DNA from 2 places in the Ureibacillus thermosphaericus genome. Region 1 is predicted to be linked to the other one. Evidence: predicted binding sites of a transcription regulator. Region 1 holds the regulator's gene; the other holds the start of a gene.

What was found. Region 1 encodes NrdR, which represses ribonucleotide reductase genes. Its sites were predicted from a motif close to AACACNATATATNGTGTT; they were not measured.
Region 2: a site for NrdR is predicted at 10,382-10,399, ahead of UtA1_RS10510 (vitamin B12-dependent ribonucleotide reductase). Genes of this name have one in related genera too.

The regions. Positions count from the first base shown of each region.
Region 1 is NZ_AP018335.1:2,712,085-2,723,564, reverse strand. It holds gene hflC (protease modulator HflC) at 1-235, shown strand, start outside; gene UtA1_RS13095 (DNA polymerase I) at 348-770, shown strand; gene polA (DNA polymerase I) at 905-3,532, shown strand; gene mutM (bifunctional DNA-formamidopyrimidine glycosylase/DNA-(apurinic or apyrimidinic site) lyase) at 3,548-4,420, shown strand; gene coaE (dephospho-CoA kinase) at 4,434-5,030, shown strand; gene UtA1_RS13075 (glyceraldehyde-3-phosphate dehydrogenase) at 5,318-6,337, shown strand; gene nrdR (transcriptional regulator NrdR) at 6,655-7,119, shown strand; gene UtA1_RS13065 (replication initiation and membrane attachment family protein) at 7,139-8,509, shown strand; gene dnaI (primosomal protein DnaI) at 8,550-9,455, shown strand; gene thrS (threonine--tRNA ligase) at 9,869-11,480, shown strand, end outside.
Region 2 is NZ_AP018335.1:2,174,655-2,186,134, forward strand. It holds gene comGA (competence type IV pilus ATPase ComGA) at 160-1,191, shown strand; gene comGB (competence type IV pilus assembly protein ComGB) at 1,164-2,231, shown strand; gene comGC (competence type IV pilus major pilin ComGC) at 2,245-2,550, shown strand; gene comGD (competence type IV pilus minor pilin ComGD) at 2,566-2,991, shown strand; gene UtA1_RS10470 (hypothetical protein) at 2,981-3,292, shown strand; gene comGF (competence type IV pilus minor pilin ComGF) at 3,265-3,714, shown strand; gene UtA1_RS10480 (shikimate kinase) at 3,901-4,413, shown strand; glycine riboswitch at 4,540-4,630, shown strand; glycine riboswitch at 4,634-4,714, shown strand; gene gcvT (glycine cleavage system aminomethyltransferase GcvT) at 4,803-5,903, shown strand; gene gcvPA (aminomethyl-transferring glycine dehydrogenase subunit GcvPA) at 5,924-7,270, shown strand; gene gcvPB (aminomethyl-transferring glycine dehydrogenase subunit GcvPB) at 7,263-8,726, shown strand; gene UtA1_RS10500 (rhodanese-like domain-containing protein) at 8,885-9,271, opposite strand; gene UtA1_RS10505 (lipoate--protein ligase family protein) at 9,376-10,209, shown strand; gene UtA1_RS10510 (vitamin B12-dependent ribonucleotide reductase) at 10,460-11,480, shown strand, end outside.

The DNA.
Region 1 (11,480 bases):
AGCCAAAAAAGAAGCTGCTTTGATTATCGCTGAAGGGGAAGCAGAAGCTGCAAGAATCTATAACGAAGCTTTCTCAAAAGATCCGGAATTTTATCAATTGTATCGGACATTAGAAACTTATAAGAAAACGATTGGTGATGATACGGTTATTATTATTCCTTCAGATTCACCTTACGCCAAAATATTATCGGGCTACATTGAAAATAATGAGTTAGTAAATGGATTAAATGAATAATGGATTAGGGAAATTTTATTCCTTTGAGTGTATTAGCAATAATTACAACTTTATCAACCTATTAGCCTCATTATATAATACTATACAGTAATAATAGAATTGAGGCGAAAGGATGTACCGTTTAAATAAATGGATTCAAAACACATTGCTTGCTGTAATAATGGCATGCAGTATGACAGCATTATATTTTTCAACACCTTACGCTTTTTTAAAAATTAAATTATTTCATATCCCCGTTTTATTTATCATTATCTTCATCTTCTCTATCATTATTGCCGAAGATGTTCGAAATAGTTTTAAGAAAGTGTTCCGTTTTAACAATCGTGATAATAAACGCTCCATCTGGCAAGTGGGAGTTGGCATGATCTTTTACTTTACTCAAGTAGGGATTGTGGAAGTATTTTTCCGTTCTTGGATGGAGCCTGAATTAGGTGGCATGCCCCTTTATCTTGTGATTGCCTTCTTGAATGCCTTTATCATGACAGTTATTTATGAAGAAATATTTTATTTCGAAGAAATGAATCAAACGAATTAGAATGATCGCAAACTAAATAAAAAGTTAAGAAAAAAACACGTATTTGTCGTATTTCGGCAAATACGTGTTTTATAATGGGATTAACTGTGTAAAAGTAATGGAAGATGATTTATACGTTGAAGGAGTGCAAATGAGTGGGGAAAGAGAAATTATTATTACTAGATGGAAATAGTTTAGCCTACCGAGCATTTTTTGCATTACCCCTATTATCGAATGATAATGGGATTCATACAAATGCGGTTTATGGCTTTACAACGATGCTTCAAAAAATTTTAGAAGAAGAACAACCGACGAAGATGCTCGTTGCATTTGATGCTGGAAAAACGACGTTCCGCCATCAAACTTTTGAAGAATATAAAGGCGGGCGTCAAAAAACGCCGCCGGAATTATCAGAACAATTTCCGTATTTACAAAAGTTAATTGACGCTTATCGCATCAAAAGATACGAACTAGAAATGTATGAAGCCGATGACATCATTGGTACGCTAGCTCGACAAGCGGAAAAGGAAAACATCGATGTTGTCATTGTTTCGGGTGATAAAGACTTAACACAACTCGCTACAGAGAAAGTAAAGGTTTATGTTACTCGAAAAGGAATGACAGATATTGAACAATATACACCCGAACATATTCAGGAAAAATATGGACTATCTCCAATACAAATTATCGATATGAAAGGTCTTATGGGAGATGCATCTGATAATATTCCGGGAGTTCCTGGCATTGGAGAAAAGACGGCTATTAAATTGTTAAAGGAATATGGAACAATCGAAAATTTATATGAACAAATCGATGAAATGAAACAATCAAAAATGAAAGAAAAGCTTATCGCAAATGAAGAGCAAGCGAAAATGAGCAAACAATTGGCGACAATTAATACAAATGCACCAATTGAAATTTCTCTTAATGATTTAAATTATCCAGGTCCAGATCAGGAAGCGGTTCTTGAAGTATGGAAAGAGTTACAATTTAAATCGTTAATCGAAAAATCAGATTTTGAAATTGAAGAAAAAGAAACAGCTGCCCTTTCATTTAAAATCGTTCGTGAAATTGCGGAAGATCTTTTTACTGATACGATGGCTGTTCATGTTGAGCTGGAAAATGAGCATTATCATACATGTAATATATTAGGTTTTGGCTTTACAGATGGTTCAAATACCTTTTTCGTTCCCATAGAAGTTTTGCAAAAGAGCGAAAGACTAAAATCTTACTTTGAAGATGAAACGAAGAAAAAATATATGTCGGATTTAAAAGCTGCGCAATGTATATTAAAACGTCATGGCATCAATTTGCGAGGCGTGGAATTCGACTTGCTACTTGCATCTTATATTGTCAATCCTGCCATTTCAGGTGATGATGTAGCCACATTGGCAAAGGAATTTGGCTATACAGATGTGCGTTCCAACGAAGCTGTTTACGGAAAAGGGGCAAAATGGGCATTACCAAGTGAAGAAGTTCTTGCTGAACATGTTTGCCGAAAAGCATTTGCGATTTGGAGCTGTAAGGAACGGGTATCAAATAAGTTAAAAGAAAATGAACAGTTTGATTTGTACCATGATTTAGAATTACCTTTGGCTGTTATTTTAGGAAAGATGGAAAGCGAAGGAATTAAAGTTAATATTTCTACCCTTGAAACTATGGGACAAGAATTAGAAGATAAAATCGCGAAGCTTGAAACAGAAATTTATGAGTTGGCTGGTGAAACATTTAATATTAATTCACCAAAGCAGTTGGGAGTAATTTTATTCGAAAAATTAGGATTGCCGGTCATAAAGAAAACGAAAACAGGTTACTCCACGGCAGCGGATGTACTTGAAAAACTAAAGTCGGAACATCAAATTGTTCAGTTGATTTTAGAATATAGAACTCTTGCGAAATTACAATCCACTTATATTGAAGGATTAATCAAAGAAGTTCATCCAAAAGACAGCAAAGTTCATACTCGTTTTATGCAAGCATTAACATCAACAGGAAGGCTTTCTTCTACAGATCCGAACTTGCAAAACATACCGATTCGTTTAGAAGAGGGAAGAAAAATACGGAAAGCATTCGTACCTTCCCATGATGGATGGCTGCTATTTAGCGCCGATTACTCACAAATTGAATTGCGCGTGCTTGCACATATGTCGAAGGATAAAAATTTAGTGGAAGCTTTCAATCAAGGGATGGATATTCACACACGAACAGCAATGGAAGTATTTCATGTATCCCAAGACGACGTTACTTCTAATATGCGAAGAGCGGCAAAAGCGGTTAACTTCGGAATTATTTATGGAATCAGCGATTATGGACTATCCCAAAACCTCGATATTTCAAGAAAAGAAGCTGGAGAATTTATCGAAAAGTATTTTGAAAGTTTTCCAGGGGTAAAAGAATATATGGATAACATCGTGCAAGAAGCAAAATTGAAAGGTTATGTAACAACGATCTTAAACCGCCGACGTTATTTACCTGATATTACGAGCAAAAACTTTAATTTAAGAAGTTTTGCAGAGCGCACAGCAATGAATACGCCAATTCAAGGAAGTGCGGCAGATATCATTAAAAAGGCGATGCTAGATATTGACGCAAGATTGAAAGCAGAAGGGTTACAAGCGAAACTGCTTTTGCAAGTACATGACGAATTGATTTTTGAAGCGCCGAAAGAAGAAATTGAAAAGTTAGAAAAAATTGTACCAGAAGTGATGGAAAGTGCCATTTTACTTGATGTGCCATTAAAAGTGGACATCTCTTATGGTGAAACATGGTACGATGCAAAATAATAAGGAAGTGAAGACATGCCTGAATTACCAGAAGTGGAAGGGGTTGTTCGGGCACTATCCCCGAAAATAGAAGGTAAGACAATTTTAGAAGTTGCCCTATCTAAAACGGTTTGTGATGCTCATCAACAAGGAAAACAATGCATAGTGAAAAATATGGAGCCAAGGGAATTTGAAGAACAGATGCGCGGCATGACAATCAAAAAGGTGCTTCGCCGCGCCAAATATATCTTTATTGATTTAGAAAAAAATAATACACCATATCTTTTCGTTAATCATTTAGGAATGACTGGTGCTTGGTTTATTGTTGAGAACGAAAATGAAATTTTAGAAGAAAAGTTTCGAAATCATATTCATGCCACATTTCAACTATCTACTGGTGAATTGCTCATATTTTCAGATATTCGTAGATTTGGCGAATTGAGATTGCTAAATACAATTGATGAGCACCCACCTCTTTTACAAATGGCTCCTGAACCTTTTGATGAAATGGCATTAAACTACTTTTTAGAAAAATGTGAGCTTACTAAATATAAAAACAAACCGATAAAGGAAGTCATTATGGATGGACAAGTGATTTCCGGCTGCGGCAATATTTATGCAACGGAAGCGCTTTTTCGAGTAGGCATACATCCTGCGAGAAAGGCTGGGCGAATCAGTATAATGCGGAAAATCGCATTATTTGAAGAGATTCAGAAAGTTTTACTTGAAAGTATTGAAAGGGGAGGCTCAACAATCTCTGATTATCGCAATATCAATGGCGAAGCAGGCGGGATGCAGCATCGATTGAAAATGTATGGTAAAAAGGTTTGTCCAGCATGTAATGCAAGTACGAAATCGATGATTATCGGAGGAAGAACAAGCGTTTATTGTCCAAAATGTCAACGTTAAAAGGGTGTTATATATGATTATTGGTTTAACTGGAAGTATCGCAAGTGGAAAAAGTACAGTAAGCAACATGTTAAAAGAATATGGATTGCCAATAGTTGATGCAGATGTGGTGGCTCGTCTCGTAGTGGAGCCTGGCAGCGAAACGTTAAAGAGAATTGTTGAAGCTTTTGGAGAAGAGGTACTAACAGAGACGGGAGAATTAAATAGGCAAAAGCTAGGATCCATTATCTTCAATGATGAAGAAAAACGTCAAACGTTAAATGGCATTATTCATCCAGCTATTCGGAAAGAAATGTTGCGACAGCGGGATGAATATATCGCTAATGGTGAAAAAACCGTCATTATGGACATTCCATTATTATTTGAAAGTAAACTTCAACATTTTGTTGATAAAATTTTAGTCGTGACGGTATCGGAAGATGTACAATTGGAAAGATTAATGAAAAGAAATCAATTAACTGCGGAAGATGCAAAAGCCCGCATTCGTTCTCAGCTGCCATTAGCAGTAAAGGAACAAGGAGCCGATGCGGTTATAAATAATAATGGAACAATTGAAGAGACGCGAAAACAATTAGAGCATATTTTGAAAGAATGGGGAGTTCTTTCATAAGCTTTACATCGATTGATGATCAAATTATTGATTTCTAAACATTGTGTGAAGTGAATTTTTTCCATTTCATTTACGTAATGAAAACAGCAATCGATGGAAATGTTAGACTTTAAGCGGTAATTTTAAACAATTTTCTCATAGTAATACCTTTTTCCCTTTAATCATTTATTTTTCTGAAAATAATAACTTTTTTATTATTAGAATTATTGGTACACCTTTTATAATAATGTGCTATACTAATTGAGAAATAGTAAACATAATTGAAGTAAAACGGGAGGCTTATATTAATGACAGTTTCTATTGCAATTAACGGCTTTGGACGAATTGGCCGCATGGTGTTCCGACAAGCGATTGTTCAAGAAGATTTAAATATAGTGGCAGTTAATGCTAGCTATCCTGCAAAAACATTAGCACATATGGTTAAGTATGACACAATTCATGGACATTTTGATGGAACTGTAGAGTATGAGGAAGATGCTTTAATCGTCAACGGTAAACGTGTTCAATTAATTGCTGAACGCGATCCTGCAAAATTACCGTGGAAAGAACTTGGAGTAGACTTAGTTATCGAAGCAACAGGTAAATTCAATGATCGCGAAAAAGCAGCTCTTCATTTAGAAGCAGGTGCAAAAAAAGTAATTTTAACAGCGCCAGGTAAAAACGAAGACGTAACAATTGTAATGGGTGTTAATGATGATGTATTAGACGTGTCAAAACACCACATCATTTCAAATGCATCTTGTACAACAAACTGCTTAGCTCCGGTTGTAAAAGTGTTGCATGAACAATTTGGTATTGAAAACGGTTTAATGACAACAGTTCACGCATATACAAATGACCAAAAAAATCTAGACAACATGCATAAAGATTTACGCCGTGCTCGTGCATGTGGTCAAAGCATTATTCCAACTACGACTGGTGCAGCAAAAGCATTAAGTAAAGTAATTCCTGAAATGGAAGGAAAAATCCATGGTTTAGCTCTTCGTGTACCAACTCCAAATGTTTCATTAGTAGACTTAGTAGTCGACTTAAAACAAGATGTAACAGCTGAACAAGTGAACGAAGCTTTCAGAAAAGCAAGTGAAGGTTCATTAAAAGGTATCCTAAACTATAGCGAAGAACCACTTGTATCTGTTGATTACAATACAACAACATACTCATCTACAATTGATGCACAATTAACAATGGTAATGGGTACAAGAAAAGTTAAAGTAATGGCTTGGTACGATAATGAATGGGGTTACTCTGCACGCGTAATTGATTTAACGAAAAAAGTTGTAAAAGCACTTGAAGCGGTAACTGCATAATAAATAGTTGATAAAGTGTAGACATCGTCTGACAACGACTTTGTCTACACTTTTTTATATAATCTGTAGTTATGTAATATCACTTGATAAAATAATCTTTCATTACTATTTATATACAAAACTCCCGAAAAATATGCATTGAAAGTGCTACCAATCATTCTAATGAAATTCATTATAAATAACCTCGATTTTTGGTTGGAAGTATATTAAAATGAAAACCTATCATCTTCCATTAGAGATTATGTACTAGGAAAAGTGTTACTTCCTATGTTATTTGATATAATAATGTTAAATATACTAGACAGGGAGAAATTTTTATGAGATGTCCAAGTTGTTATTACAATGGAACGCGTGTCATAGATTCCAGACCCGTTGATGATAATAAAGAGATACGTAGACGTCGTGAATGCGAATCTTGCGGTTTCCGATTCACTACTTTTGAAAAAATAGAAGAAACGCCATTAATTGTAGTGAAAAAAGATGGGTCCAGGGAAGAATTTAGCCGAGAAAAAGTGTTAAGAGGGCTAATTCGCGCTTGCGAAAAACGTCCAGTATCATTAGAACAACTTGAACAAATCGTCTTTTCTATTGAAAAAGAATTAAGAAGACTAGGAAATTCGGAAGTAAGTTCTGTAGATGTTGGAGAAATGGTAATGGATGAGCTTGCAAAGGTGGATGAAGTGGCTTATGTTCGTTTTGCATCTGTTTACAGACAATTCAAAGATATTAATGTGTTTATGCAAGAGTTAACAGAATTATTGAATCGACAGCCAAAAAAGTAGTTATAGGGGGAAAGCAAAATTGGTTCATTTGTATAAAGAGCTTCAACCGAAGGATCATTTTGACATTATTCTCCCTCATTCTCTATCTTCCCATGAACGACAACTATTAACGCTTTTCTATCAGCCACTTACTGGTCCGGAACCTATTAGCCTATATTTAACTTTATGGGCAGAAGGTGAAGATGCTCATAGGGAAACTTTAAATCATTATTATTTAATGAATGTGTTAGATATGCCGATTGGTAAAGTGTTTCAAGCCCGTATTTCATTAGAAGCAATCGGTTTATTAAGAACATATCGAAAAGAAGAAGGAGAAAATCGTTTCTTTTTATATGAATTAGTGCGTCCTCTTGATGCAGAGACATTTTTTCAAGATCCGTTATTATCGATGTTTCTTTTCAGTAAAATTGGAGAACAAGCATACCGTAAACTTCGGAAACGATTCATCAAGCGAATGAACATGGATTCTTTTAAAGAAGTATCAAGAACATTTATGGATGTGTACAAACCCATTCATACGAATGTTCCCCAAGAATTCATCGAACCCAACCTAGAAACAAAAAATCGCAATTATCCATTCTATTATGAACAATTTGATTTTGCTTTATTGCAAGCTGGGTTATCGGAACAATTGATTCCTACCAGTGTATTTACAATTGAAGTAAAAGAATGGATTGCAAAGATAGCCTTCCTCTATCAATTCTCTCCACTTGATATGCAGAAGGTTGTTATTTTAGCGATTGATGATGAAATGCGAATTTCGTTAGATAGATTGAAAAAAGCTGCATCAGATTATTATAAATTAACGATTTCTAAAGAAGTGCCGAAACTTGAAAAAACTTTTGAAATGAAACCGCAAGAAATACAAAATCAGCCTTTAACGAAAGAACAAGAGTTAATTGATTACCTTGAAACAACCCCACCCGTTCAAGTGTTAAGAGACATTAATAACGGAAAAGAGCCAGTGCCATCTTCTGTCGAAATAGCAGAAGATTTAATATTGAAACATGGCATGCCCGTCGGAGTTGTCAATGTATTGCTTGAATATGTTATGCTAACTACAGACATGAAATTGCCACGCAAATATGTTGAACGAATTGCGGACCATTGGATGAGGAAAAATGTTCGAACGGCGAAGGAAGCAATGGAACTTGCTCGCACAGAACGGGATCAATATAATAAGTGGAAACAAGAAAACGAAGAGAAAAAGTCTTCTAATTTAAACTATAGAAAACAGCCATACAGAAATATAAGGGAAGAAAAGATACCAGAATGGTTCTATAAACGAAACGAACCTCGGAAAGAGGAAGAACAGTCCACAAAACAAAAAATTAACTTTGAAGAAGAACGTAAAAAAATATTGCAAAAACTTGGAGTTGTAGACGGGTAGGTGACCAACCATCGAATCGATCAAAAAATCTTTAAATAAAGTGCAAATTCCATCCTTTCAAGAAAGATACAATGCCATCCGAAATCAAATTTTAGAACATCCGAACGTTCAAAAATTTTTAAAAGAACATGATGATGTGGTTAATAAAGAGATGGTTGAACGCAGTTTAGCAAAGCTATATGAATATATTAGCCAAACGAGCGAATGTTGCAACTGCGGTTCGACAGAAAAATGCACTAATTATTTAAAAGGGTTTGTTCCAAAACTGTATATCGCTCAAAATTCCATAGATGTTGAATATGAACGATGCAAACAAAAAATCATTGAGGATGAACGCAGAGAAATTGAATCGATGATTTCAAGCATGTACATGCCAAAAGATGTATTATCTGCAACATTGAAAGATTTAGAGATTGATGATGAATCGCGGGTTGAAATACTTAATTATGCAGCTGATTTTGTTGCTCATATCAAAAATTCAGGGGAATTACCGAAAAAAGGTTTTTACTTGTATGGAGAGTTTGGTGTTGGGAAATCCTTTGTACTAGGTGCGATTGCCAACGAACTCGCCAGTTTAAAAGTCCCGTCAGTTCTTGTATTTGTACCTGAATTTTTAAGGGAATTAAAAAATTCCATCCACGATCAAACACTTCAGGAGAAAGTCGATTATGTGAAACAAGCTCCAGTATTGATGCTCGATGATATTGGTGCGGAATCATTAACAAGCTGGGCGAGGGATGAAATCTTAGGATCCATTTTACATTATCGAATGAGTGAGCAGCTACCAACCTTTATTACATCGAATTTAGATTATAAACAATTGGAAATTCATCTAGCAGAAACTTCTCGTGGTGAGATGGATGTAGTGAAAGCGGCAAGAATTATGGAGCGAATTAAAGCCGTGACGTTTCCTATTCGAATGATGGGAAGAAATAGGAGACTTTAAAAAGCTTTGTCTATTTCGATAGTTGCATTTCAAAAAAACTAAGCGTATACTTTCATTATGATGATGAAAAATATTTTGCGGTGAAGAGGACACGAAGTTTGTGAAACGGCTTATAGAGAGGGAAACCTAGGCTGGAAGTTTCCTAGTACGACGCAACACTTTACTACCTCGGAGCATTAGCGGGGAACAATCCGCTAACGTTTTCGGTACGTTACACCGACCTAGAGCTTCGTCTGAAATTTTATTTCGGAAGGAAGAAGGGTGGAACCACGAGCGATCGCGTCGTCCCTTTATTGGGATGGCGTTTTTTTATTTTAGGTTTCAACTGTTTAGCTTTATTAATTTTTGATTTCTATGAATACAGAATAGCTAAAAATTTTGCATCAAAAAATATAGTAAAGGAGAATTTGAGTATGTCTGAAGTGATTCAATTAACATTTCCAGACGGTGCTGTAAAGGAGTTTCCTAAAGGAACTTCTACTGATGATGTGGCAGCTTCCATCAGCCCAGGATTACGTAAAAAAGCGTTAGCAGGTAAAATCAATGGTAAGTTATTAGATTTAAAAACACCAATTGAGGAAGATGGTGCAATTGAAATCATTACACCAGAACATGAAGATGCATTAGAAATATTGCGCCACTCTACTGCTCATTTAACAGCTCAAGCAGTAAAACGTTTATTCCCTGGTGTGAAACTTGGGATTGGTCCTGTAATTGAAGGTGGGTTTTACTACGATATCGACTCACCAACACCAATATCTGCAGATGATCTTCCAAAAATAGAAAAAGAAATGAAAAAAATCATTTCTGAAAACCTTGAGATCGTACGTAAAAACGTTACTCGCGAAGAAGCGCGAAAAATTTATGAAGAAATCGGCGATGAATATAAATTGGAATTACTTGATGCGATTCCAGAAGGGGAACAAGTCTCTATATACTATCAAGGGGAATTTTTCGATCTTTGCCGTGGAGTGCACGTTCCATCTACAGGCAAATTAAAAGAGTTTAAATTGCTTTCTTTAGCTGGAGCATATTGGCGTGGTGATTCTAACAACAAAATGCTTCAACGTATTTACGGCACAGCATTCTTCAATAAAGAAGATTTAAAACAACACTTACAAATGCTTGAAGAGGCAAGAGAACGAGATCACCGTAAAATTGGTAAGGAACTTGAGCTATTTACTTTATCTCAAACTGTAGGGCAAGGGTTACCAATTTGGTTGCCAAATGGTGCAACAATTCGTCGCATCATCGAACGCTATATTGTTGATAAAGAAATCAGTCTTGGTTATCAGCATGTATATACTCCAGTGCTAGGTTCTAAAAGTTTATATGAAACATCTGGACATTGGCATCACTATTCTGAAGATATGTTCCCTCCAATGGAAATGGATAACGAAACACTTGTGCTTCGTCCAATGAACTGTCCACACCATATGATGGTGTACAAGAACAGCATGCACTCTTACCGCGAGTTGCCGATTCGAATTGCCGAACTTGGTATGATGCACCGTTATGAAGCATCTGGTGGTTTATCTGGATTACAACGTGTGCGCGGAATGACGTTGAATGATGCCCATATCTTCGTTCGTCCAGACCAAATTAAAGATGAGTTTAAACGAGTAGTTAACTTAATTTTAGATGTTTATAAAGATTTCGATATTAAAGATTATCGTTTCCGCTTATCTTACCGTGATCCAGAAGATACAGAAAAGTATTATGACGACGATGAAATGTGGGAACGTGCTCAAAGCATGTTAAAAGAAGCAATGGATGACCTAGGCCTTGAATATTTTGAAGCGGAAGGCGAAGCGGCATTCTATGGTCCTAAATTGGATGTACAAGTAAAAACTGCTATTGGTAAAGAAGAAACATTATCAACTGTGCAACTTGACTTCTTGCAACCAGAGCGCTTTGATTTAACATATATCGGAGAAGATGGAGAAAAACATCGTCCAGTTGTAATTCATCGTGGTATTGTATCGACAATGGAACGCTTTGTTGCATTCCTAATTGAAGAGTATA
Region 2 (11,480 bases), 540 kb from region 1:
TTCAAAATTTGTAATAAAATCTGCCATAAACTTTTCAAAAATAAAGTTTCAACAGAAAAAAGGGGTCAAATAAAAATTTTAAGAAAAAGCCTTTTCCAAATATAAACTTCGTCTTATACTATTGCTAAATTCAGCGGTCACGAATATAGGGAAGTGGTGATGCGTTTGAAAGTGGAGTCCGTTATTGAAACAAAATCAACTCAATTATTGTTAAAAGCTTTACATTTCGGAGCTAGTGATATTTTAATTGAGCCAACTCCAAACCATTACACCATTCAGTTTCGCAAATATGGAAAATTATTTCCTGCAGGTCATTTCCCAATTGAATTAGGGGATCGAATGATTTCCTTTTTCAAATATAAATCTTCTTTAGATATTAGTGAAAAGCGAAAGCCGCAAAGCGGTTCATTTGAAGAAATGTTTTCCAATCGTTTGTATGCCTTCCGAGTCTCTACTTTACCTTCCGTATATAAAAGAGAAAGCCTCGTTATCCGTTTGTTTTTACAAAATGCCTCATATCCGATTGCTTCATTATGTTACGATCGCCATTCAGCAGAAAAATTATTGAGATTGATTTCCAATCGACAAGGATTGATATTATTTTGTGGCGCCACAGGATCGGGCAAAACTACGACATTATATTCATTAGCAAAATATTGCAGTGACACATTAGGGCGACATGTAATTTCTCTCGAAGATCCAGTGGAAAGCAGCCAGTCGTATATGCTTCAAATTCAAGTAAATGAGCTTGCAGGTATTACATATGCAGCTGGTTTAAAAGCAATTTTAAGACATTCGCCCGATGTCATTATGATTGGTGAAATCAGGGATGAAGAGACTGCAGAAATCGCCATGCGTGCTGCATTATCCGGTCATTTGGTGCTATCAACTATACATGCAAAAGATTCGGTGAATTGTCTATATCGTTTAATGGATTTAAATGTTTCCATAGAAGAAATTCGGCAAGCTTTGATTGCAATTATTGCCCAATGTTTAATTCAGTTACATGATAGCGATAGCAGGAAAGCAATTTATGAAATTTTGTCGGAAGATATTTTACAAGAAGCAATTATAAATACAGCGCAAGGAATTGAATATCACTTGCCAGTTGAGGAAACATTGGAATTCCAAAAAGCTGCAATTGAAGAATTGGGGGATTTGTCGTGCTACAGCAAATCAGCGAAAGAATGAATTTCCCCATTCAAAGAAATTATAAGGAGAAAGTTCGGGATGTTCCATCGCTCCTAAATAGGACAAGCATATTACTGAAAGAAGGATATACATTTTCAGATGCCTTGTTTATGTTACTTCCTTATCACGTTAAAGAATTGGAAAAGTGGAATGCTTTATTACAACAACAGTTCAATAACGGTTCATCGGCAGTGGATATTTTACAACAACTTTCAATTCCAAAACATTTTTTATTATTGATAGCTATTGCAGAAGAAAAAGGGGATTTGGCTGAATCATTGCACCACGTAAGTAAGCAAATAAAATTTCAAGAAGATACTCAGCGGAAAATTGTGAAGTTGCTAATGTATCCCGCTTTCTTGATGATTTTATTAACAATGGTTTTTATATTGTTTCGAAGTTATTTTTTACCAAACATAGAGCAACTCGTGATTTCAAATCATTCAGAAAAGGTCAATAGTATAAACTTCGCTGTTGTATTGCTTCATATACCAGATTTTCTCATACTCCTCTTCATTATTTCGTTATTCTTGATATTTATTTCAATTCATTCCATTCGAAAAAAAGAAATCGCTCATCAACTAAACATCATTATGAAAATCCCTATAGTGAAGTATGTTTATCAAGTGAATTTAACAAGACAATTCTCTCATTTGCTTGGAAGTTTATTAGTATCAGGTATATCACTTCAACAAGCATTGTCTATTTTAGAACAACAACAAATAAGTCGCCACTTATCATATATCACAGCACTATTGAAACAAAGGGTGAAGTTCGGTGATTCATTGTCAGAGGCTGTGAAGATACTTCAACTGTTTATGCCAAAGTTTGATGAATTGATTCAACACGGTGAAAAAAATGGATACTTAGGCCGGGAAATGCTCATATTCAGCGAATTGCTAAATGAGAGGATCCAATCGACCATCAAATTTTGCTTGGCGAGCATTCAACCTCTTTTCTTTATTTTGATAGCGATATGCATTGTTGCAGCGTATTTAAGTATACTGCTGCCGATGTATGACTTAGTCGAAATCATGTAATAGAGGTGAAATCATGAAAAATCAAAAAGGTTTTACGTTAATTGAGATGTTAATTGTGCTATTTATTATATCTATCTTAATATTAGTAACTGTTCCAAACGTAACGAAACATCGGAATACGATTGATGATAAAGGTTGTGAAGCATATATCCGCATGGTACAAGGGCAGGTAGAATCATACAAAATTGAATACAAAACCATCCCTACATTAGATCAGTTAGTAAACAAGGGATACTTAAGAGAGGGGATGGATAAATGTCCGAATGGCAAGGGATTTACCATTGAGACGGATGGAACTGTGACATTAATCAATCAATAAAGGAGCATAGAGCTATTGAAAGAACAGGGGTATACGCTATTAGAAATATTATTCGTTTTAATGATTGTCGTATTGGTTGGTATGTTAGGGACAACCTTTTCTTTTAAAATGACAGAAAAAATGGTTGTGGAACAGTTTTTCCACCAATTTACATTAGACATTCAAATGGCACAAATGTTGGCCTTGGAAAAGCAAAGGAGCTGTTTTGTTTCTTTTGTAAATCAAGATACTTATAGAATATACCATCAACTAGATGAAGTGATTTTAGAGAGAAAACTACCGGAAATCATTGAGTTTGATCAGTATAGTAATTTATTAACTCTTCGAATTGATCCAGATGGAAATGTAAAAAATTTTGGGAAATTCACTTTTTACACTCCTTTCGGACAAAAACATATTGTCATTAATATCAATAAAGGACGAATTCGTTATGTGGAATGAAAAGGGGACTTCCATGTTAGAATCGTTGCTAACGCTTATGATTATTATAGTAGCCATAAGTTTTATTCCGTTCATTTTTCAACTTCAGCATTCTCTATACAATCAATCGTTGGAATTACATGCATCCCAAGTGGCCTATGAAGCAGTTATTATTGCTAAAAATACCGGTATTTTCGAAGGGAAAAAATGGATCGACAACGTAGAATATGCTTGGTATTTTCAAACAGATGCGGTTTGTGTACGATTTAACAATTTAGATGGGGTACGATACAAATGCATCAATGGCGATGGCGAATTGTAAGAAGTGGAAATGGATTTACATTTATCGAGGCGCTGTTTCAATTGGTGATTTTTTCGTTACTCGCTCAAGTAATTTTTATTTTTTATCTATTAATTCAACAATGGCACAACACGATCGTGGCAGAAGAACAAATTAAATGGGAAATCTTTATTCATGATTTACAACAATATTTGCTTGATGCAGAGGATATTTATATAATGAATAATTCATTATATATCATAGACTCTTCCACAAAAACGATAAAAATAAACAAGATTACAGATGTGATTCGTTTGCAAATCAATGATCAAGGTTATGTGCCACTATTAATTGGTATTCGGCATGCCGAGTTTTCCCTTTCAAACAATATTGTAACGATAAAAGTAGAATTCTTGAATGGTATTGTAAAGGAGAGAGCGTTACTTGTACAATATCATAAATAACGAAAAAGGCATGATATTTCCCGTTGCCATTGTCTTTTTGTTTTTTCTTATCACTGTTGTAATTTTTTACAGTTCAACCTACTTAACTCAATTTTCTATTATAAATTCATTGGAAAACATAAACATTCGTGCTACGATAAATTTACTTGGAGAAACCGCAGAGTTTTAGTAGAAAGGTGTCTAATTATGCGAAAGATTTACTTAGTAGGGTTTATGGGGTGCGGAAAAAGTGCAGTCGGACGCCAATTAAGCTATGCCCTACGATTGCCCTTTTATGATATGGATAAAGAAATCGTCAGACAACAAGGCATGTCGATTCCAGAAATTTTTGAAAAGTTTGGAGAAGAATATTTTAGAAATTTAGAAACTGAATTTTTAAAAAACTTTCGTGACGAAGCTTGCATTATTGCGACTGGTGGCGGCGTTCCAATGAGACAAGAAAATCGACAAATAATGAGAAGAACAGGTTTAATCTTTTTTCTTGATGCATCATTTGAAGACATTTATAAAAGAATAAAAAATGACAAAAATCGACCAATTGCACAACGTTCGACTAAAAAAGAACTGGAACGACTATATTATTATAGGAGAAAATTTTATAAAAGAGCCGCTCACATCCGTGTCCTTACAAAAGATCGAACAATTCGCCAAGTGGTAAATTATATTGCTTTTCAAGTGAATCGACTAAAAGGCGAATGATAAGGTGTTGTTGTTTAAAAATGTTCGTTTTTTTAAGGAATTTTAAAAAATGATTGCCTTCTATTACGTTCAATGTTAGGATATAGGCAAAGATGTCTGTTTGTTGAAAAATTTCATATGGTGCGGATGATTGTGCGGGGAGAGAACGTTTTTACGTCGCCGAAGGAGCAAGTAGTAGAACTATGAATCTCTCAGGCAAAAAGACTCGTACGGGACGCAACTCTGGAGAGTGCTGAATAACAGCCACCCAAGGGGAAAGCCTATTTTATAATAGGTGTAACTTTCAGGTGCAAGGACAGAGAATTCCTTTAAAAAGGGGATTTTCTGTCCTTTTTGCCTAGTTTAAAGATATTGGTAGTAAATTGTTAATTAATGAGGGAGGTTTCACGATGGGAGAATTAAAGAGAACACCATTATTTGATGAATATGCGAAATATGGTGCAAAAACGATTGATTTTGGTGGATGGGAATTACCTGTTCAATTTTCATCAATAAAGGATGAACATGAAGCTGTAAGAAATCGTGCTGGACTTTTCGATGTATCCCATATGGGAGAAATTTTTGTAAAAGGGAAAGATGTTCTCGGCTATCTTCAAAAATTATTGTCCAATGACATTTCAAAAATTCCAGTTGGCGGCGCACAATATAATGTGATGTGCTATGAAAATGGTGGGGTTGTAGATGATTTAATCGTCTATAATCTTGGCGATGACCAATACTTGCTTGTTGTCAATGCGGCAAATATTGAAAAAGACTTTGAATGGATGAAAAAGCATGCAGAAGGCGATGTAACGATTATAAATCAATCAGATGAATATGCCTTAATTGCACTTCAAGGACCTCTATCAGAAAAAATCTTGCAAACATTAACAGATGTGAACTTATCTGAATTAAAACCATTCCAATTTAAAGCATCTGTTCAAGTTAGTGGTTATTCTGTATTGTTATCACGCAGCGGATATACAGGTGAAGACGGCTTCGAATTATACGGGGAGCCAAATTCAATTGTAGCATTGTGGAATAAACTATTAGAAGCAGGAAAAGAAGATGGATTGATACCATGCGGCCTTGGAGCACGTGATACGTTGCGTTTTGAAGCATGCTTACCGCTTTATGGACAAGAATTATCAGAAAATATTTCTCCATTAGAAGCAGGCATCGGCTTTGCAGTAAAACTTCAAAAAGATGCGGATTTCATCGGTAAAGAAGCTCTTAAAAACCAAAAAGAACAAGGGCTTTCAAGAAAACTGGTTGGTATTGAAATGATTGATAAAGGGATTCCTCGCCATGGCTATAAAGTATTTAAAGGCGACACTGAAATTGGAGAAGTTACAACTGGTACACAAATCCCTAGTACGAAACGTAATTTAGGACTTGCTTTATTAGATATTCAATATACTGAAATTGGTACAGAAGTGGAAGTAGAACTACGCAATAAAAAGGTAAAAGCACATGTTGTGCCGAAGCCATTTTATAAACGTGAAAAATAAAAATTAATGGAGGTCAAACAATGAAGCATCGTTATCTTCCAATAACGGAACAAGACAAACAAGAAATGCTCTCTACCATTGGAGTAGAAAGCATTGATGAATTATTTGCGGATATTCCTGAAGAGGTGCGTTTTAAAGGGCTTTATAATATTAAAGAAGCAGCATCTGAATCTGCGCTATTAAAAGAACTAAAAGCTTTAGCAGATAAAAATATCAACACTGAAACAGCTGTTTCATTCTTAGGTGCAGGTGTATACAATCACTACAAACCTGTTATTGTGGACCATGTTATTTCTCGGTCTGAATTCTATACTGCTTATACACCATATCAACCGGAAATTTCACAAGGTGAACTACAAGCTATTTTTGAATTCCAAACAATGATTGCCGAATTAACAGGTATGGATTTAGCAAACTCTTCCATGTATGATGGCGGAACATCGCTTGCAGAAGCAGGGATGCTTGCTGCTGGCTCAACAAGACGTAAAAAATTGTTAGTATCTGAAGCAATCCATCCTGAATATCGTACTGTTGTAGAAACTTATGCATATGGCCAATCAATCGAAGTAGTAAATGTGCCAATGAAAGATGGAGTAACAGATATTGAAGCATTAAAAGGTATGATTGATCAAGATACTGCGGCTGTTATGGTTCAGTATCCTAACTTCTTTGGTCAAATTGAAGACTTGAAAACAATGGGTGAGCTAGTACATGAAGCGAAAGGATTATTCATTGTTTCTGCAAACCCATTAGCATTAGGTGTGTTAACGCCTCCTGGAAAACTTGGAGCTGACATTACTGTAGGGGATGCACAACCATTTGGTATTCCTGAAAGTTTTGGAGGACCACACTGCGGTTATTTTGCTACGACTTCAAAATTAATGCGTAAAGTGCCTGGCCGTTTAGTAGGACAAACAGTAGACCAAGACGGACGTCGCGGTTTCGTATTAACATTACAAGCTCGCGAACAACATATTCGCCGTGAAAAAGCAACTTCTAACATTTGTTCGAACCAAGCATTGCTTGCTCTTGCTGCATCCGTTACTATGACAGCTTTAGGTAAACGCGGTATTCAAGAAATGGCAAAGCAAAACATCGTGAAAACTCGTTATGCAAAAACAGCGTTTGAGCAAGCTGGATTTACAGTTCCATTCCAAGGTGCTCACTTCAACGAAATCGTTGTAAAAGTAAACAAACCAGTGAGTGAATTAAACAAAAGATTATTAGAAAAAGGCATTATCGGTGGTTATGATTTAGGCCGCGATTATCCTGAACTTGAAAACCATGTACTTATTGCCGTTACAGAATTGCGTACGAAAGAAGAGATTGATCAATTAGTGCAAGAAATGGGGGCTTACAATGCATAACGAAAATCAACCGCTCATTTTTGAATTATCGAAGGAAGGGCGCATCGGCTACAGCTTGCCAGAATTAGATGTGCCAGAGGTAGAATTATCAGAATTAATTCCACAAGAATATTTGCGTGAAGAACCTGCTGAATTACCGGAAGTTTCAGAATTGGATATTATGCGCCACTATACAGCATTATCTCGCCGCAATCATGGCGTAGATTCTGGATTCTATCCACTAGGTTCTTGTACGATGAAATACAATCCAAAAATTAATGAAGAAGTCGCCCGCTTCTCTGGATTCGCAAATATTCACCCGTTACAAGACGAGTCAACAGTTCAAGGTGCAATGGAATTAATGTACGAACTTCAAACAGCTTTAAAAGAAATTACAGGTATGGATGAAGTTACATTACAACCTGCTGCGGGTGCGCATGGAGAATGGACAGCATTAATGATGATTCGTGCTTTCCATGAAGCAAATGGGGAAGGTCATCGTAATAAAGTAATCGTTCCAGACTCTGCACACGGAACAAACCCAGCTAGTGCTACTGTTGCTGGATTTGAAACAATTACAGTAAAATCGGATGAAAATGGTTTAGTTGACTTGGAAGATTTACGTCGAGTAGTTGGGGAAGATACAGCGGCACTTATGCTGACAAATCCAAATACACTCGGTCTATTTGAAGAACATATCATTGAAATTGCCGAAATCGTCCACAGTGTGGGCGGCAAAGTGTATTATGATGGAGCCAACCTAAATGCGATCATGTCGAAAGTTCGTCCGGGAGATATGGGATTTGACTGTGTACACTTGAATTTACACAAAACATTCACAGGTCCACACGGCGGTGGAGGTCCTGGTTCTGGTCCTGTAGGGGTAAAAGCAGATTTAATTCCATTCTTGCCGAAACCAGTATTAGTGAAAAAAGAAGATGGCACGTTCCATTTTGATTATGATCGTCCACAATCCATTGGCCGTGTAAAACCATTCTACGGAAACTTCGGCATCAATGTGCGTGCTTATACGTATATTCGTTCAATGGGTCCTGAAGGATTAAAATTAGTAACAGAATATGCAGTATTAAATGCGAACTACATGATGCGCAAACTACAACCTTACTTTGACCTTCCTTATGATCGTCATTGTAAACACGAATTTGTTTTATCCGGTCGACGTCAAAAGAAACTGGGTGTTCGTACGTTGGATATTGCGAAACGACTACTTGATTTCGGTTATCATCCACCAACAATTTACTTCCCATTAAATGTGGAAGAGGGAATGATGATTGAGCCTACAGAAACAGAATCGAAAGAAACATTAGATGCGTTCTGTGATGCACTGATCCAAATCGCAAAAGAAGCGGAAGAGAATCCGTCTATTGTACAAGAAGCACCACATACAACTGTTGTGAGTCGATTAGATGAAACTCAAGCTGCTAGAAATCCAATTTTGCGTTATCAAAAACAATAGCGTTCAAAATAAAAATATCCATGAGTGCATCTCATGGATATTTTTTACTACTTTTAAAACTAGCTATTTTAAAGATGATATATGACATGAGTAAAATATCATAAATGTTGTTGGCGAATCATGTCATTTCTTTAAATATAGGAATTTCAACAGGCAAACTAATTTTTTGTTTTAATTTTACCAGTCCAAGTTTTGAAACCGCCTTGAAGTTGATACAATTGATTGTAACCTTTTTTCTTTAAGAAAAGAGCTGCCCTAGAACTTCTTGTCATATTTTGACAATATAAATATACAGGAAGATCTGGACGAATTTCTTTGTAACGTTGACGCAATTGAGTAAAAGGGATATTACGTGCTCCTAAAATGTGACCAGAATCAAATTCTTTTGTTTCTCGAACATCGATTAATTGAGCTTTTCGATATCCTTTAATAAATTCTTCTTGCGTCAAATTAGTAACAGATTTTTTCAAACGGAATGAACTTACTAAAACATAGATAATGATAAGTCCTAGGATTGTTGCAATCGTATATAATACTGTCGCCACTTCTAAAATTCTCCTTTCTATTTACATAGAACATTATAAATAAGAAATTGGCATTCGTCCATTCAGTTTGATACAATAAAAAAAGTTGTGAGGAGGAAAACAAGTTGAAAACGAAATGGTATTTCATTAATTCAGGACCATGCAGTCCTTCTTATAATATGGCATTAGACGAGGCATTACTCGATTTTCATAGTAGAGGCGAAATTCCACCAGTAATTCGATTTTACGAGTGGAATCCGCCAACCCTTTCTATTGGATATTTCCAAAGAGCACATCGAGACATTGATTTTGATGCTTTAAAAACGCAAAATATTGGCTTTGTTCGGAGACCTACTGGTGGAAGAGCAGTTCTTCATGACAGCGAATTGACATATAGCATCATCGTTACAGAACAATACCCAAATATGCCTGAAACGGTTACAGAAGCTTATCGTTTTTTAAGCGAAGGCTTGTTAAAAGGGTTCCACAATTTAGGGTTAGATGCATATTTCAGCATCCCTGATACGGAGGAAAAACAAGAAGCATTGAAAAAACCAAAAAGTGCAGTTTGTTTTGATGCTCCAAGCTGGTATGAACTCGTTGTAGAAGGAAAGAAAGTTGCTGGAAGTGCGCAAACTAGACAAAAGGGTGTCGTTTTACAGCACGGTGCGATTTTATTGGATCTCGATGAGGACAAGCTGTTGTCTCTGTTCAAATTCCCTTCCGAAGAGGCAAAAGAGCGGATGCGAAAACAATTGCCGGAAAGAGCAGTTGCAATTAACCGTTTATCAACACGACGCATCACTATTGAGGAATGCATTCATGCATTCAAAAAAGGATTTGAAGAAGCTTTACAAATTGAACTTGTTCCATATGAATTAACAGAAGAACAAAAGGAATATGTGAAAAAATTAGAAGAAGAAAAATATGCAAATGATGAATGGAATTTCAGAAAGTAATTAAAAATTATCGTTCAAAAATCGTGACTAAAATTTAATAATCAGCTCCAAACTTAGAAATTTCTAAGATTCATAGAAATTATTATTTGTCAACCCCTTGAATCGATTCTAGTTATGAGGTAATCTTTTCTAAGTAGAACGAAACAATATATTGTATGTTCATTTTACTAGACATACAATATATTGTGTTTTATTGTTTATATATAGGAAATGATAGATAAATTATATATGTGCTAAGGGAGGCTGGCAGATGGTAATGGTAGATTCTTATACGACCATCCTCATTGATCAACTAAACAAAGATATTGAACAATTTCCACAAGTTCATTCAATTACTCCAGATATGCATATAACGCATAAAGGTGTATCGAGATTAGTCATGATTGACCGATACTCATTCAAGGATACGGAAAAGAAAACATTAAAACCTGGAGATTTTGTTGTATTAACAATTAAAGAAGATCCAAAGTTTCCAGCTCGAGGATTAGGTTATATCCAATCAATTGATTGGAATGCTAATAAAGCAGAAGTATTAATTGAAGAAGAATACAGAAATGTACTCGATGATCCAAAAGAACAAGAAACAGGCATCATCGTTCGTTCTCTAGATGTTATTGAAAAGCCTCTAGAAATTTTTTATGAACAAATTGCGAAACGAAATGCAACAGGCTTATCGGCTGTTGAACAAACAGAAGAAAAACGCAATGAATGGTTCCAAAAATTTTACGAGCAATTAGCTTCTTTAAAGTTCGTGCCGGCTGGACGAGTTCTATACGGTGCAGGTTCAGGAACGCAAGTCACATACTTCAACTGCTATGTAATGCCTTTCGTTCCAGATAGCCGAGAAGGTATTAGTGAACATCGCAAAAAGGTAATGGAAATTATGAGCCGCGGAGGCGGTGTTGGTACAAACGGTTCAACACTAAGACCTCGCAATACGCTTGCAAGAGGGGTCAATGGAAAATCAAGCGGTTCTGTATCATGGCTTGATGATATTGCGAAACTTACACATCTTGTCGAACAAGGTGGTTCGCGTCGGGGAGCACAAATGATCATGCTCGCTGATTGGCATCCAGATATTGTTGAATTTATCATTTCCAAAATGCAAAATCCTCGCATTTTGCGCTATTTAATTGAAAATATGGAAGATGAATCAATCGTTCGCCATGCGAAAGAAAAATTAAAATTCAAACCATTAACGCCGCTTGAAGAAGCGATGTATCAAGGAATCCTAAACTATAAAAACATCCCTGGTTTAGGAGGATTTAGCG